DNA from 2 places in the Saccharopolyspora griseoalba genome. Region 1 is predicted to be linked to the other one. Evidence: riboswitches for the same ligand, from Rfam matches in the RefSeq annotation. Region 1 holds a riboswitch; the other holds the start of a gene.
The links. A riboswitch is a leader RNA that binds a small molecule or an ion and turns the genes downstream of it on or off. The one in region 1 is predicted to bind S-adenosylmethionine.
Positions count from the first base shown of each region.

Region 2: linked by a shared signal. The riboswitch ahead of thrC (threonine synthase) and the one ahead of ACFQRI_RS10650 (hypothetical protein) in region 1 are both predicted to bind S-adenosylmethionine.

Region 1 is NZ_JBHTCJ010000004.1:380,077-387,931, reverse strand. Features, by position in the region: gene ACFQRI_RS10675 (ABC-F family ATP-binding cassette domain-containing protein) at 1-1,787, opposite strand, end outside; gene ACFQRI_RS10670 (4-(cytidine 5'-diphospho)-2-C-methyl-D-erythritol kinase) at 1,846-2,802, opposite strand; gene ACFQRI_RS10665 (MetQ/NlpA family ABC transporter substrate-binding protein) at 2,948-3,757, opposite strand; gene ACFQRI_RS10660 (methionine ABC transporter permease) at 3,855-4,538, opposite strand; gene ACFQRI_RS10655 (methionine ABC transporter ATP-binding protein) at 4,535-5,560, opposite strand; gene ACFQRI_RS10650 (hypothetical protein) at 5,658-5,867, opposite strand; SAM riboswitch class I at 5,872-5,959, opposite strand; gene rsmA (16S rRNA (adenine(1518)-N(6)/adenine(1519)-N(6))-dimethyltransferase RsmA) at 6,135-6,983, opposite strand; gene ACFQRI_RS10640 (transglycosylase family protein) at 7,141-7,855, opposite strand, start outside.
Region 2 is NZ_JBHTCJ010000005.1:245,968-253,822, reverse strand. Features, by position in the region: gene ACFQRI_RS12360 (histidine phosphatase family protein) at 1-350, shown strand, start outside; gene ACFQRI_RS12355 (DegV family protein) at 374-1,234, shown strand; gene ACFQRI_RS12350 (ComEA family DNA-binding protein) at 1,358-2,170, shown strand; gene ACFQRI_RS12345 (DNA internalization-related competence protein ComEC/Rec2) at 2,167-4,512, shown strand; gene thrC (threonine synthase) at 4,599-5,855, opposite strand; SAM riboswitch class I at 5,868-5,999, opposite strand; gene holA (DNA polymerase III subunit delta) at 6,103-7,092, shown strand; gene ACFQRI_RS12330 (EamA family transporter) at 7,188-7,855, opposite strand, start outside.

The sequences.
Region 1 (7,855 bases):
AGCTGGTCGGCCAGCTCCATCCACTGCATCTCCAGGTCCTCCTTCTCCGAGCGGAGGGACTGGAGCTGCGAGTTGAGCTCGGCGAGCCGATCGGGGTCGGTGGCCGCCTCGGCGAGCTTCTCGTGCAGCGCGGCCTCCTGGTCGGCGAGCTTGTCCAGCCTGCGCTCGTAGCGGGCCAGCTCCTTGCGGGCCGCGTGCTCCTCGGCACCGGAGAGCTTGCGCGCGCCGGAGGACGCCGCCCGCTTGGCGTCGTCGGCCTGCGCGCCCGCGCTCGCCTCGGCGGCCAGCAGCGATCGCCGCCGCTGCAGGTACTCGTCGATGCCGCCGGGCAGGTGGGTCAGCCCGCCGTCGCCGAACAGCGCGTAGACCTGGTCGCAGACCCGCTCGGTGAGGTAGCGGTCGTGCGAGACCACGATCAGCGTGCCCGGCCAGCTGTCGAGCAGGTCCTCCAGCTGCTGGAGGGTGTCGATGTCCAGGTCGTTGGTCGGCTCGTCGAGGATGAGCACGTTCGGCTCGGCCATCAGCAGCCGCGCCAGCTGCAGTCGGCGGCGCTCGCCGCCGGAGAGGTCCCCGACCGGGGTCCACTGCCGCCCCTTGCCGAAGCCGAAGCGCTCCCCCAGCTGCGAGGCGCTGAGCTCGTACTTGCCCAGCTGGACGGTCTTGGCGACGTGCTCGATGGCCTCCAGCACCCGCCACTCGCCGGGCAGGTCGTGCAGCTCCTGGGTCAGGTGCGCCATCCGCACGGTCTTGCCCTCGACGCGCTTGCCCGCGTCCGGCTCGCGCTCCCCGGCGAGCAGCTTGAGCAGCGTCGTCTTGCCGGAGCCGTTGACCCCGACCAGGCCGATGCGGTCGCCGGGGCCGATCCGCCAGGTGGTCTCGGACAGCAGCGTGCGGTCGCCGACCCGCAGGTCGACGTCCTCCAGTTCGAGCACGGTCCTGCCCAGCCTGCGCTTGGCGAAGGCGAGCAGCTCGACGCTGTCCCGCGGCTCCGGCACGTCCGAGATCAGCGCCTCGGCGGCCTCCACGCGGTAGCGGGGCTTGGAGGTGCGGGCCTTCGCGCCGCGCTGCAGCCAGGCGAGCTCCTTGCGGGCGAGGTTCTGCCGCTTCTCCTCGGTGGCCTGCGCGATGCGGGCGCGCTCGGCCCGCGCGAAGATCCAGTCGGCGTACCCGCCCTCGTACTGCTCGACCCGGCCGTCGGTGACCTCCCAGGTCCGGTTGCACACCGTGTCCAGGAACCAGCGGTCGTGGGTCACGATCACCAGCGCGCACTTGCGCTCCAGCAGGTGATCGGCCAGCCAGCGGACGCCCTCGACGTCGAGGTGGTTGGTCGGCTCGTCGAGCACCAGCAGGTCCAGGTCGCGCACCAGCGCCGCGGCCAGCGCGACGCGCCGCCGCTCGCCGCCGGAGAAGTTCTCTACCGGGGTGTCCAGGCCCAGCCGGGTCATGCCCAGGCCGGTGAGCACCGAGCGCACCCGCGGATCGGCCGCCCACTCGTGCTCGGCGGTGAAGCCGTGCGGGTCGAGCACCGCGTTGCGCACCGTGGAACCCCGGGCCAGCTCGGTGCGCTGGGTCACCACGGCCATCCGCAGGTCGCGCGCGTGGCTGACCCGCCCGGTGTCGGGCTCCTCGTTGCCGGAGAGGACCTCCAGCAGGGTCGTCTTGCCGCCGCCGTTGAGCCCGACCACCCCGATCCGCTCACCGGCGGAAACGCCGAGCGACGCGCCGTCCAGCAGCGGTCGAACGCCGTAGCTCTTGTGCACCGTTTCCAGGTTGACCAGGTTCACCATCGGGTGTTCGTCTTCTCCATCAACGCGTTTCGGGGGCCGTTGGACGCGGCGCGGGATCTCAGGCGTGGACCTGCGGCGGGGTCGGCCGGTGCGCGGGCTCCTCGGAGACGATCTTGGCTCCGGGGACCGGGCCGTGCGCGACCCGGACGGTGCGGCACACGCCCGCTCCGGAGAGCTCGGCGGCCACCCGCACCGCGGAGTCCGCATCGGTGCACAGGAAGGCGCAGGTGGGTCCGGATCCGGAGACGATGCCCGCCAGCGCGCCCGCCTGCACGCCCGCGCGCAGGGTGCGCCGCAGGACCGGCTTGAGCGACACCGCAGCCGCCTGCAGGTCGTTGCCCAGCAGCAGCGCGAGCTGCCTCGGATCGCCGGAGGCCAGCGCCTCCAGCAGCGGTTCCACCTCGCCGACCCGGTTGGGCGCGTTCTCGTCGCGCAGGCGGTCCAGCTCCCCGTAGACCTCGGGCGTGCTCAGGCCGTCCTTGGCCAGGCCGATCACCCAGTGGAAGGTGTGCCGGGCCAGCACCGGGACGAGCCGCTCACCGCGGCCGGTGCCCAGCGCGGTGCCGCCCTGCAGCGAGAACGGGACGTCGCTGCCGAGCTGCCCGGCGATCTCGCCGAGCTCGTCGCGGCCGATCTCGAGCTTCCACAGCTGGTTGAGCGCCAGCAGCGTCGCGGCCGCGTCGGCGCTGCCGCCCGCCATGCCGCCGGCCACCGGGATGCCCTTGTTGATCGACACCCGCACCCCCGGCTCCTCCGGGTCCTTGCCCGCCCGCTCGGCGAGCAGCCGCACGGCCTTCCAGGCCAGGTTCTCGGGGCCGGCGGGCACCAGGTCGGCGCCCTCGCCCTGCACCTCGATCGCCGACTCCTCGGCGGTCACCACCGTGACGTCGTCGGTGAGCGACAGCGCCTGGAAGACGGTGACCAGCTCGTGGTAGCCGTCCGGACGAGCGTCACCGACCGACAGGTGGAGGTTCACCTTCGCCGGAACGCGAACGGTGATCGGAGTTGGAACCACGGAGAGCACGGTTCCAGCCTACGTGCCCGGCAAGGCGCGCCGTCCACTTACCTGTGCTCCCACCCGGACGTGGCGGCCGAGCGGCTCCCCCTCCCACATCAGAAGTCCCCACGCCTGGGCGTGGGGACTTCTGGTGAAGGAGCGATCAGGCGGCCGGGGTGACGGCCACGCCGCCCCACTTCTGCTGGATGAAGTCCTGCACCTCCGGCGAGCGCAGCAGCTCGGCGAGCTTCTGCACGCGCGGGTCCTCGGCCAGCTGCGGAGTGGTGACCAGCCCGTTGGCGTAGGGGTTGCCCTCGGACTCCTCCACCAGCAGCGGGTCGGTCATCTTGGCCTTGACCGCGTAGTTGCCGTTGACCACCGCGGCGGCGGCGTCGTCGACCGAGCGCGGCAGCTGGTCCGGCGAGAGGTCCTTGAGCTCCAGCTTCTTCGGGTTCTCCGCGATCGCCTCGGACAGCCGGGTGCCCACGCCCGCCTCGGGCTTGAGCTTGATCAACCCGCCCTGCTCCAGCAGCTTCAGACCGCGGAACTGGTTCGCCGGGTCGTTGGGCAGCGTCACGGTCGCCCCGTCGGGGATCTCCTGCGCCGACTCGTGCTGCTTGGAGTACAGCGCCAGCGGCTCCAGGTGCACCGACTGCACCCAGGCGAAGTCGCCGCCGCGCTCGCCGCGGTACTCCTCGAGGTAGGGCTTGTGCTGGAAGTAGTTCGCGTCCAGCTCGCCGTGCGCGAGGGCCTCGTTGGGGCGGATGTAGTCGTCGAACTTCTCGATCTCGATGTCGAGCCCGGCCTTCTCCGCCAGGTTCTCGTCGACGTGCTCCAGGATCTCGCCGTGCGGGGTCGGGCTGACGCCGATCCGCAGCGGCGCGTTGGGGTCCTCGGCGGCGGTCGGGCCGGAGCCGCAGGCGGCCAGCAGCACACCGGCCGAGGCGACCAGCGCGGCAAAGCGCAAACGCATCTCGAAACTTCCTTTCCGGCGCCCGGTTTCGGGCGCGTTGTGGCAACCGCGCGGGTCCTTCTGGGACGCGCGCGCTTCGATCCGGGAGGAGGAGAACTCAGCCGGCCGCTGTGCGCCGGCGATCCACCAGCTTGGCGGCCAGGTCCGTGGCCAGCTGCATCGCGTAGGCCAGCGCGCCGAGCACCACGACCGAGCCGTACAGGATCCGGCTGTCGTTGCTCTGGTAGCCGTCCTGGATCGCGGTGGTGCCCAGGCCCCCGCCGCCGATGGCACCGGCCATCGCGGCGTAGCCGATCAGCGCCACCGCGGTGACGCCGACCGCGCCGACCAGTGCCGCGCGGGCCTCGCCCAGCAGCACCGTCCACACGATCCGCAGCCTGCTCGATCCGGTCGTGATCGCCGCTTCCACCACGGTGAAGCTGACCTCGCGCAACGCGTTCTGGGTCAGCCTGGCGAAGAAGGGCACGGCTCCGATGGTCAGCGGCACGATCACCGCGGTGCTGCCGATCGAGGTCCCGACCAGCAACCGGGTGAACGAGGCCAGCACCACCAGCAGCACCACGAAGGGCACCGAGCGCACCACGTCCACGATCACGCCGAGCACCCGGTACAGCGCCGGTCGCGGGTTCAGCCCGACCGGCGAGGACAGGTGCAGCAGCACGCCGAGCGGCAACCCGCCGGCCACCGCCAGCAGGGTCGACACCAGCACCATGTACAGCGTTTGGAGCGTTGCCTCGCCCAGTAGTTCTCCGACCTCCGACCAGGGGGTCACATCAGTCACGCAGCAGCAACTCCGTCAACGCACACCGGGGCGCGCCGGACATGCGCGTCCCGCTCGATCATCCAATTCAGCGCCGCCTCGGAGCGCTCCCCGGTCAGGCCGATGCGGAACTTGGCGACCGGGGTGTCGCCGAGGCGGGTCAAACCGCCGCCCAGGATCGCCAGGTCGACGCCGAAGCGGTTGCCCGCTTCCGGCAGCAGCGCCCCGACGGCGGCGAAACCGACCAGCACGACCTCGGCGACCACGTCGTGGCCGCCGCCCGCGGCCGGCCGCAGCGGCTCGGCCTGGTCGGTCGCGGGCAGCAGGGTCGACGAGACCTGGCTGCCCGGCTCGGCCACCAGGTCGAGCACCTTGCCGTGCTCGGCCACGCGGCCGTCCTCCAGCACCGCGACGTCGTCGGCGATCTTGCGGACCACCGCCATGTCGTGGGTGACCACCAGGACGGTGACGCCCAGCTCGGACCGCGCGCGGTCCAGGACGGTCAGCACCGAATCGGTGGTGCCCGGGTCCAGCGCGGAGGTCGGCTCGTCGGCCAGCAGCACCGAGGGCTTGGCGGCCAGCGCGCGGGCCACCGCGATGCGCTGGCGCTGCCCGCCGGAGAGCTGGTCGGGGTAGACCGACGCCTTGTCGGTCAGGCCCACCAGGTCCAGCAGCTCGCCGACGCGAGCGCGCCGGTGCGGGCCGCTGATCCCGGCCGCCTCCAGCGGCAGCGCCACGTTGCCCGCGGCGGTGCGCTGGCGGAGCAGCGAATCGCCCTGCGGCACCACGCCGATCTGCTGGCGGGCGGCGCGCAGCGCCCTGCCCTCCAGGGCGACCAGGTCGGTGCCGTCCACCCGGATGGCACCGCTGTCCGGCTTCTCCAGCAGCGCGATGCAGCGCGCCAGAGTCGACTTGCCCGCCCCGCTCGGACCCACCACGCCGCACACGGAGCCGGGGTTGACCTCCATCGAGACGCCGTCGAGGGCGCGCACGGTGGAACCGTTGTGCTGGAAGGACTTGGTCAGGTTCTCAACAGAGATCACGATCTGCTCCACATCAGCTCGCGACGACCGCGCCCGCGTCGCGCGGGCAGCAGGTCAGGGTGAACTTCGAAGGCGTTGACGAGGGGGAGGTTCCGGGTCACATCGCCCGGCGACAGGCCGTGGTGGTGCGCCGCCCGTGGTCGATGACCCGGCGCTGCGTGAGCAGCTCCCGGACGTGGGCGGGCTGCGTGCGCGGTACTCGCGTCCGCTGCGGCACGGCCTGGGAAGGCAGCACGAGCAGTGCGGAGGACGCCCGGGCCCGGTGGTCGCCGGCGGGCAGAGTCGCTAACAGCGCGTTTGAATCCACGATCGCTCCATCGCTCCTGGCGTTAGCACCTGCCCATCGGGTGGTTGCTGCGGCGTCAACAAGCCAGGTCTCTCAGCCGCTCGGGATGGATTTCTCGAATAGTAGACCCCACTGGCGCACCCCTGCGCAAGTTGATAGCGGTCACTATCCGAAGTTTGTTTGTCTTGTCACACACCCAGCGGAGCGGGAATTCCCGGACACAGCGGGGTGTTGGAGCTAACCCTCAGTAGCAAGTTCACTCGAGTTGGCAAGCCACCGGACGGGTGATCAGCGCTGCTTGGCCTCGGCGATGCGGGCGAAGTCCGCGATGGTGAGCTGCTCACCGCGAGCGGTCGGCTCGACACCGGCCGCCCGCAGGTAGTCCTCGGCCAGCGCCGCCGAACCGGCCCAACCGGCCAGCGCGCCGCGCAGCACCTTGCGCCGCTGCGCGAACGCCGCGTCCACGACCCGGAAGACCTCCTCGCGCGGTGCGCTCGAAGGCGGATCCACGCGGTGGAAGGCCACCAACCCGGAGTCCACGTTGGGCACCGGCCAGAACACCTTGCGCGGCACCGGTCCCGCGCGCCGCACGTCGGCGAACCAGCCCGCCTTGGCGCTCGGCACGCCGTAGGTCCGGCTGCCCGGCTCGGCCGACATCCGATCGGCCACTTCGGACTGCACCATCACCAGGCCGTGCCGCAGGCTCGGCAGCTCGGCGAGCAGGTGCAGCACGACCGGCACCGCGACGTTGTAGGGCAGGTTGGCCACCAGGGCCGTCGGCGGCTCGGGGAAGTCCGCGGCGCGCACCCGGAGCGCGTCCGCCTCCAGGACGGTCAGCCGAGCGGCCGAGTTCGGCGCGAACTCGGCGGCGGTGGCGGGCAGCTTGGCCGCCAGCACCGGATCGACCTCCACGGCGATGACCGAGCCGGCCTCCGGCAGCAGGGCCAGCGTCAGCGAGCCGAGCCCCGGGCCGACCTCCAGCACCACGTCGTCCGCGGTGACCTCGGCGGTCGACACGATGCGGCGCACGGTGTTGGGGTCGTGCACGAAGTTCTGGCCGAGCTTCTTCGTCGGCCGGACGTCGAGCTCGGCGGCCAACCGGCGCACATCGCCCGGTCCAAGCAGCTGGTCATCCACGGCTCAAACCCTAGACCGCCCACCACCGGCGTTCTCACCAGGGCGAACAACGAAGGACTCCCATCACCGGACGGAGCGGTCCCCGCCCGCGCGCGAACGGTCCCCGCACGCCGAGCGCGCGGGGACCGTTCGTACGAGGAGGACCGGGAGATCCGGATCAGGTCGGCAGGCCGAGCTTGGAGGCGCAGGCCGGCCAGGCCCCGTAGGAGCCGCCGCGGGCGTCGCGCACCTTCTCCGCGACCGCGATCTGCTGCTCCCGGCTGGCCTGGTGCGGGTACTCGGCGTACTGGTCGCCGCCGTAGGCGTCCCAGGTCTGCTTGTCGAACTGCAGTCCGCCGTAGTAGCCGTTGCCGCTGTTGATCGACCAGTTGCCGGTCGACTCGCACTGGACCAGCTTGTCCCAGACGCCGCTGTTCGGCGGCTCCTTGCCGCCGACGCGGACGACCTTCTCGCGCGCCTGCTTGGTGATCTTCTCGTCGACCACGTCCCGGGAGTCTTCCTCGCCGTTGACCGTGGTGATCCGGGTGAACTGGATCTTCTCGCCGGCCTCGCCCGGGTCGACGACCTTCTCCTCACCCTTGAGCATGTTCTCGTCGACGATCTCCTTGACCGGCGGCTCCACCGGGATGGTGAGGCTGACGACCTTGCTGGAGATCCGGTCGACGTCGATCTGCGCGCCGTCGACGATCTTGGCGTCCCCGCCCGGGGTGATCTTGTCCTGCGGGCCGAGGTCGAGCTTGAGCTCCTTGACGAGCTCGCCGATGTTCGCGGCGTGCGTGGTGAGCTGCTTGGGCTCACCGGCGCCGTCGGTGACGGTGACGTCCTTGAGCGTCCGGACCTTGAGCTCCATGCCGTCTTCCGGCACGGCCGTG
Region 2 (7,855 bases), on a different contig from region 1:
AGTGGCAGGGGCTCAGCGGTGCCGAGGTCGAGCACGGTTGGCCCGGCGCGCTGAACACCTGGCGAGCCGACCCGAGCTGGGCCCCACCGGGCGGGGAGTCCCGGGTGGAGGTCGCCGCGCGCGCCGTCGAGGTCGTGGTCGAGCTGGACGCCCGCCACCACGGCACGGCCCTGCTGACCGCGCACGGCGGGCTGATCACCGCGCTGACCGCGAAGCTGCTCGGCTTGCCGGTGGACCTGTGGCCCAGCCTCGGCGGGGTGCGCAACTGCCACTGGGTCGTGCTCAAGCGCCGCGGGGGCGGGGATCAGCGCTGGCGGCTGATGGCGCACAACGCAGGGGTCGGCGAGTAGGACCGGCGTCGTAGGGTTGCGCCGTGTCCATTGCAGTCGTGACCGATTCCACGGCCTACCTGCCGCCCGGATACGCGGCCCAGTACGACGTGCGCACAGTCCCGCTGCACGTCAGCGTGGACGGCGGAGCGCCGGTCGACGAGCCCGCGTTCTCCCCGGCCGAGCTGGCCGCCGCCCTGGAGCGCAAGCAGCGGGTGACCACCGCGAGCGCGACGGCTCGCGAGCTGGGCCGCGCCTACCGGCAGGCCCTCGACGAGGGCGCCGACGGGGTGGTGGCCGTGCACCTGTCGCGGCAGCTGTCGGGCACCTGGGACGCCGCCCGGCTGGCCGCGCGGGAGATCGACCCGGACCGGGTCCGGGTGGTCGACTCCCGCTCGACGGCGATGGGGCTGGGCTTCTCGGTGCTGGCCGCCGCCGACGCGGCGGCGGGCGGTTCCGGGCTGGACGAGGTGGAGCGGGCCGCCGCGGTCACCGCCGCGCGCACCACGACGGTGTTCTCCGTGCCCACGTTGGAACACCTGCGGCGCGGCGGCCGGATCGGGACCGCGGCTGCGGTGCTGGGCACCGCGCTGGCGATCAAGCCGCTGCTGCACGTCCACGACGGGCGCATCGACGCGCTGGAGAAGGTGCGCACCACCACGCGCGCGATGGCTCGGCTGCGCGACATCTCGCTCGACGCGGCGGGTTCGGGTTCGGCGGCGATCGCGGTGCACCACCTCGCCGCGGCCGAGCGGGCCGAGGCGCTCGCGGAGAAGTTCACCGCCGAGCTGGGGGAGTCCGCGCAGTGCGTGGTCTCGGAGGTCGGCGCGGTCATCGGGGCGCACATCGGGCCCGGGGCGGTGGGCGTCGTGGTTCTCCCGAACGGGTGGCGTTTTCGAGCGTGAAAACCCTTCGGGGCGTTGATTCCACACCTTCGGGCTGAATCAACGCGATCTTGGTTCCACTTTGGTCGTGATGCCGAAAAGTGGTGCTGGGAAAGGCGTTTCGATCGCGCTAACGTCGTCGTCATGTTGGACGGCAAGGTCTTCCGCGCCACCGATGGCGGTTCGCACGCCGAGCTCGGGCCGCAGGCCCGGCTGCGCGCCCTGCACCGGGAAGCCGGTCGGGACGATCCGCGGGAGCGGACCTCCCGCGACTACTCGGTGGACCCGCCACCTGACCCGGCGCGAGGTTCGCGCGCGCGGCGCCTGGCCGCGCGCTGGATACCGGACTCGCTGCTGCGGGCCCGGGTCGACCCGGGGCGCGCCGGGCTGCTCGCCGTCGCGATGGTGGCCCTGGTCGTGCTGCTCGGCGTCGTCGTGCTGGTCGCCACCGCCCGGCCGACTCCCGAAGCGGCTCCGCCACCCCTTCCACCACCGCCGCCGGTGGAGCGGACCACCAGCGCGAGCCCACCGCCCGAGCTGGTGATCAGCGTGGTCGGGGAGGTGCGGCGCCCGGGGCTGGTCCGCGTGCCCGAGGGCGCGCGGGTCGCCGACGCCGTGGAGGCCGCCGGCGGGGCAGTGCCCGGTACCGACCTGACCTCGCTCAACCTGGCCCGGCGCCTCGTCGACGGGGAGCAGCTCTACGTCGCCGTCCCGGTGCCGCCCGAGGTCCGCCAGCCCCAAGCGGCGGAGCCCGCCGGGCCTGGTCGCAAGCTCGACCTCAACCGGGCGAGCGAGGCGCAGCTCGACGAGCTGCCCGGGGTGGGCGAGGTGACCGCGCAGCGGATCGTGCGGTGGCGCGAGAAGCACGGCCGGTTCGACTCGGTGGACCAGCTCGGCGAGGTCGGCGGCATCGGCGAGGTGCGGCTCGCCCGGCTGCGCGAGCTGGTCCGGGTGTGATCGCCCGGCTGGACCTGCGGCTCGCACCGGCGGCGCTGGCGGTCTGGCTGGTCACCCTGCTCGGCATCCGCGCCGGCTGGGCCCCGGCGGCGGTGGTCGCGGCGGGCTCGGGCCTGGCGGTGCTCCCGCTGCTCCTGATGCGCGGCCGAGCGGGCGCGCGGGCCGCGCTGGTGGTCGTGCTGCTGGTCGGCGTCGCCGCCGGCGCGACCGCGGTGCGGGCGCACGCGGTGGAGCGGAACCCGTTGCGGCAGGCGGCCGAACGCGGCGAGTCGGTCACCGCGCGGGTCGAGCTGACCGCGGCCCCGCGCCCGCTGCGCGGTGCCTCCTTCGGCGCGAGCCGCGCGCAGGATCGCGCGCTGGTGACCGCTGATCTGGTGGCCGCCGAGACCGGCGGAGCTCGGGTGCGCGCTGGCGGCTCGGTGGTGCTGCTGGTGCCGACCGAGACCTGGCGCGGCCTGATCGCCGGGCAGCGGGTGACGGTCAGCGCCGAGGCGGTCCCGCCGCGCGCCGGTGAGCTCACCGTCGCGATGCTGCCCGTCCACGCGGCGCCCGGCGAGGTCGAGCGGGCTCCCGGCTGGCAGCGGGTGGCCGCGCGGTTGCGCGCGGACCTGCGGGAGCTCGCCGAGCAGCGGCTCGGACCGGAGGCCGCCGGGCTGCTGCCCGGCTTGGTCGTCGGCGACACCGCGGGGATCTCGCCCGAGGTGCGGCAGGACTTCGAGACCGCGGGCCTGGCGCACCTGCTGGCGGTGTCCGGGGCGAACCTGGCGATCGTGTGCGGTGCGGCGCTGGTGCTGCTGCGCCTGCTCGGCTCCGGGCCCGTGCTCTCGGCGACCGGGGCGGGGTTGGCGCTGCTCGGCTTCGTCGGGCTGGCCGGTCCGGAGCCCAGCGTGCTGCGGGCCGCGGTGATGGGCGCGATCACGCTGTTCGCCCTGGTGCTGGGCAGGCAGCGCTCGGCGCTGCCCGTGCTGTCGGCGAGCGTGCTGGTGCTGCTGCTGACCCTGCCGGAGCTGGCCACCAGCGCGGGCTTCGCGCTGTCGGTCGCGGCGACCGCCGGGCTGGTCCTGCTGGCACCGGCCTGGGCCGCGGCGCTGCGCGAGCGCGGCGTGCCGGTCGGCTTGGCCGAGGCGCTCGCGGTTCCGGTGGCCGCGCACCTGGTCACCGCACCGCTGATCGCGGCGATCAGCGGCGAGGTCAGCCTCGTCGCGGTGCTGGCGAACCTGCTGGCGGCACCGGTGATCGGTCCGGCGACCGTGCTGGGCGTGCTGGCCACGGTCATCGCGCCGCTGTCGGGCTGGTCGGCCGGGCTCCTGGTCCTGCTGGCCGGGCCGGAGCTGGAGTGGGTGCTGCTGCTGGCCGATCGGGCGGCAGCGGTGCCCGGCGCGGCCTTCGCCTGGCCTTCGGGCGCCGGTGGGGGAGCGCTGCTGGGCGTGCTGCTGCTCATCGCGCTGGTCGTGCTGCGCGGCAAGCGCGTCCGGGTGCTGGCAGCGGTCGCGGTGCTGCTCACGGCGTTGGTGGTGGTGCCGGTGCGCGCGGTCCTGCCGGGCTGGCCGCCGCCGGGGTGGAGCCTGGTGACCTGCGACGTGGGCCAGGGCGATGCCCTGGTGCTGTCGACCGGGAGGAGCGGCGACGCGGTCGTGGTGGACACCGGACCCGATCCGCGGCGCGCGGCCGGGTGCCTGCGGAGGTTGGGCGTCGAGCGGGTCTCGCTGATCGTGCTGACCCACCTGCACGCCGACCACGTCAGCGGGCTGTCGTCGGTGCTGGACGAGCTGCCGGTCGGTGCGGTGGCGCTCGGCCCGCTGCGGGAACCGCGCTGGGCCCACGAGGAGGTGGTGCGCGAGGCCCGGCGGCACGGCACCCCGCTGCGGGCGGTGCGCGCGGGTCAGCGGATGACCTGGCCGGGCCTGGTGCTGGACGTGCTGGCACCCGAAGCGGGGTCGGCCGGCACGCAGACGGCCGAGGACGCCAACGACGCGTCGGTGGTGCTGCGCGCGACCACCCCGGCGGGCCGGATGCTGCTCACCGGCGACATCGAACCGCCCGCGCAGGGCGGGCTGCTCGCCGGCGGCGCGGACCTGCGCGCCGAGGTACTCAAGGTGCCGCACCACGGCTCGCGCTACACCACGCCCCGGTTCCTGGCGCAGGTCCGGCCGCGCATCGCGCTGATCAGCGTCGGCGCGGGCAACGACTACGGCCACCCCAGCCCGGTCATCGTCGGTGCCCTCACCCGCGCGGGCGCTCGCGTGCTGCGCACCGACCGGCGCGGGGACATCGCCGTGCTGGCCACCGGTTCCGGGCCGCTGCCGCGCTCGCGCGGCGACCCCTCGCGGGAAACCGACTGACCGGTCGTGCGCCGTCGTCCGCCGACGAACGGCCCCCGCGAGCGAGCTGCTCGCGGGGGCCGCCGATCAGAACGGGGAACCGCGCCTCACAGGCCCAGGGCCTGGTTCACCGACTCGGTGGTCGGGGCGACCTCGGCCTTCGGGCCGATGGAGTCCTGGACGGCGTCCAGGGTCTTGAGGCCGTCACCGGTGATCAGCAGGACCGTCTCGGCGTCCGGGTCGATCTTGCCCGCCTCGATGAGCTTCTTGGCGTTGGCCACGGTGACGCCACCGGCGGTCTCGGCGAAGATGCCCTCGGTGCGGGCCAGCAGCTTGATGCCCTCGCGCACCTCGTCGTCGGTGACGTCCTCGATCGCGCCGCCGGTCTTGCGCACGACGTCGAGCACGTAGGGGCCGTCGGCCGGCGCGCCGATGGCCAGCGAGCGGGCGATGGTGTCCGGCTTGACCGGCTGGACCACGTCGTGGCCCTCCTTGAACGCCGTGGACACCGGCGAGCAGCCGGCGGCCTGCGCGCCGAAGATCTTCACCGGGCTCGGGTCGACCAGTCCGACCTCGGTGAGCTCGTTGAAGCCCTTGTAGACCTTGGTCAGCTGGGATCCGGAGGCGATCGGGACCACGATCTGCTCGGGGATCCGCCAGCCCAGCTGCTCGGCCACCTCGAAGGCCAGCGTCTTGGAGCCCTCGGAGTAGTAGGGGCGGACGTTGACGTTGACGAACGCCCAGTCCTCGTGCTCCCCGGCGAGCTCGGTGGCCAGCCGGTTCACGTCGTCGTAGTTGCCGTCGACGGCCAGCAGCGAGCCGTCGTAGACGGCGCTCATCAGGATCTTGGCGCGCTCGAGGGTCTTGGGCACCAGCACGACCGAGTCCCAGCCCGCGCGCGAGGCGGCCGCGGCCACGGCGTTGGCCAGGTTGCCGGTAGACGGGCAGGCCAGCACCTTGAAGCCGAACTCGCGGGCGGCGGCCAGCGCGACCGCGACCACCCGGTCCTTGAACGAGTGCGTGGGGTTGCCGGTGTCGTCCTTGATCCAGATCTTCTTGACGCCCAGCGCCTTGGCGAGGTTGTCGGCCTGGATCAGGCGGGTACAGCCGGGCTCGGTGTTGGCGATCTGGTCGACGTTGCTCGGCACCGGCAGCAGCTGCTTGTAGCGCCAGATGGAACGCGGACCGGCCTCGATCTCCGCGCGGGTGATCTTGCCGAAGTCGTATGCCACCTCGAGTGGCGAGAAGTCTTCCAGCGAGACGAACTCGGGGGCCAGCGGCTGCCGGTGGCCCTCTTCCTTGGAGACCAGTTCGACGGCGTTGCCGAGGTCGAACTTCTTGGCGGTCTGGGCAGCAGCGGTCATCGCGAGGTCCTTTCCTCATCTATCCCGCGGACGGGTCGGAATTGGCACCGATTTCGGCCGAGACCTCGCGACGGATCACGAATCTTCGGCCGGGCGGTTGCCGGGGCTTCAACGGGCCGTTCCCTCTGCCCCTCTGGATGAGCTATTCCGTTGTAAACAGCTGACTGCACGCTAGTGGACCGTCCAGCGATCTGGCCAGTTCCATCCAGATGGCGAGACCGTCGGGCGCCCGTGCGACGATGCCGATATGAGCTCCCCGGCCGTGGTCGCCGACCCGCTGCACCTGGTTCTCGGAGACGAAGAGCTCCTGGTTGAGCGCGCGATGTGGTCCGCGGTGAGCGCTGCCCGCGCGGCGGACCCGGAGACCGAGCTGCGCAGGGTGAAGGTGAGTGAACTCACCCCGCCGGAGCTCGTCGAGCTGCTCAGCCCGTCGCTGTTCGCCGAGGGGCGCGTGCTGGCGATCGAGTCGGCTCAGGACGCCGGCAAGGAGATCGCCGAGGCGGTCCTGGAGTTCGCCGAGCAGCCCGCCGACGGCATGACCCTCGTGGTGCTGCACAGCGGTGGTGGCCGCGCCAAGCACGCCAAGGAGCTGCCCGCGGCGCTGAAGAAGCTCGGCGCCCGGGTCACCGAGTGCAAGAAGATCACCAAGCCCGCCGAGCGCGAGGCCTTCGTGCGCGACGAGATCAAGCGCGCCGGCGGCAAGTCCGACTCCGGCGGGGTGTCGGCGTTGATCGAGACCGTGGGTTCGGACCTGCGGGAGCTGTCCTCGGCGGCCTCGCAGCTGGTGGCCGACACCGGGGGCGGCAAGGTCACCGAGGAAGTGGTCCGCCGCTACCACCGGGGTCGCGCCGAGGTGACCGGGTTCGCGGTGGCCGAGAAGGCCGTGGTCGGTGATCGCGCGGGTGCCCTGGAGGCGCTGCGCTGGGCCATCCAGCTCGGCGTGCCGCACGTGCTGATCGCCGACGCGCTGGCCGACGCGGTCCGCACCATCGGGCGCGTGGCCGCGGCGGGCGCCCGCAACGACCCGTTCCGGTTGGCGGGCGACCTCGGCATGCCGGCCTGGAAGATCAAGAAGGCCCAGGCGCAGTGCCGGGGCTGGACTCCCACCACCCTCTCCCAGGCCATGCGGGCAACCGCGGAGGTCAACGCGGGCGTCAAGGGCATCGCGGCCGACGCCGACTACGCCCTGGAGCAGACCGTCCTCACCCTCGTGCGCCTCCGGAACCAGCGGGCCTGAGCCGACGCCCCGTTCGGCGGCGCTCGGGAGTGCGGCGGAGCCGCCGTTTCAGGTGCGGACCTGCCACCGGCACCGCCGCAACCCCGAACAGGGGCTCACGCCGCGCCGATCAGCACGACGCCGGCGAGCACCACGGCCGCGCCGGTGAGGCGGCGGGCGGGCTGCGGTTCGCCGAGCAGCCGCCAGGCGAGCACGCCGGCGATGACGATGCTGAGCTCCCGGCCGGGAGCCACCAGGCTCACCGGCGCGAGCCGCATCGCGAACAGCACGAGGACGTAGGCGAGCGGCGACAGCAGCCCCACGGCGAGGATCTCCCGGCGGTGCCGCCGCCACACCGCTGCCAGCGCGGGTCTGCGCGCGATCGCGTAGGGGGCCAGCAGTGCGCTGCGGGCGAGGTTGCTGGACCAGTCGAACAGCAGCGGGGACAGCGCCAGCCCGGTCACCGCGTGCGCGTCCCAGAGCGTGTAGGCGGCGATCAGGGCCCCGGTGAGCAGGCCGAACCCGATCCCGGCGAGGTTCGCCCCGGCGCGCGGCAGGCCGTCGGAGAGCCCGATCGCGAACACACCGGTGACCACCAGCGCGGCCCCGCAGATCCCGAGCCACCCGGGGCGCTCGCCGAGCACCAGCACGGCGATCACCACGGCCAGCAGCGGGCCGGTGCCCCTGGCCAGCGGGTAGACCACCGACATGTCCCCGGCGGCGTAGCCGCGCTGCAGCAGCAGGAAGTAGCCGAGGTGGATCACCGCGCTGACCAGCACCCCGA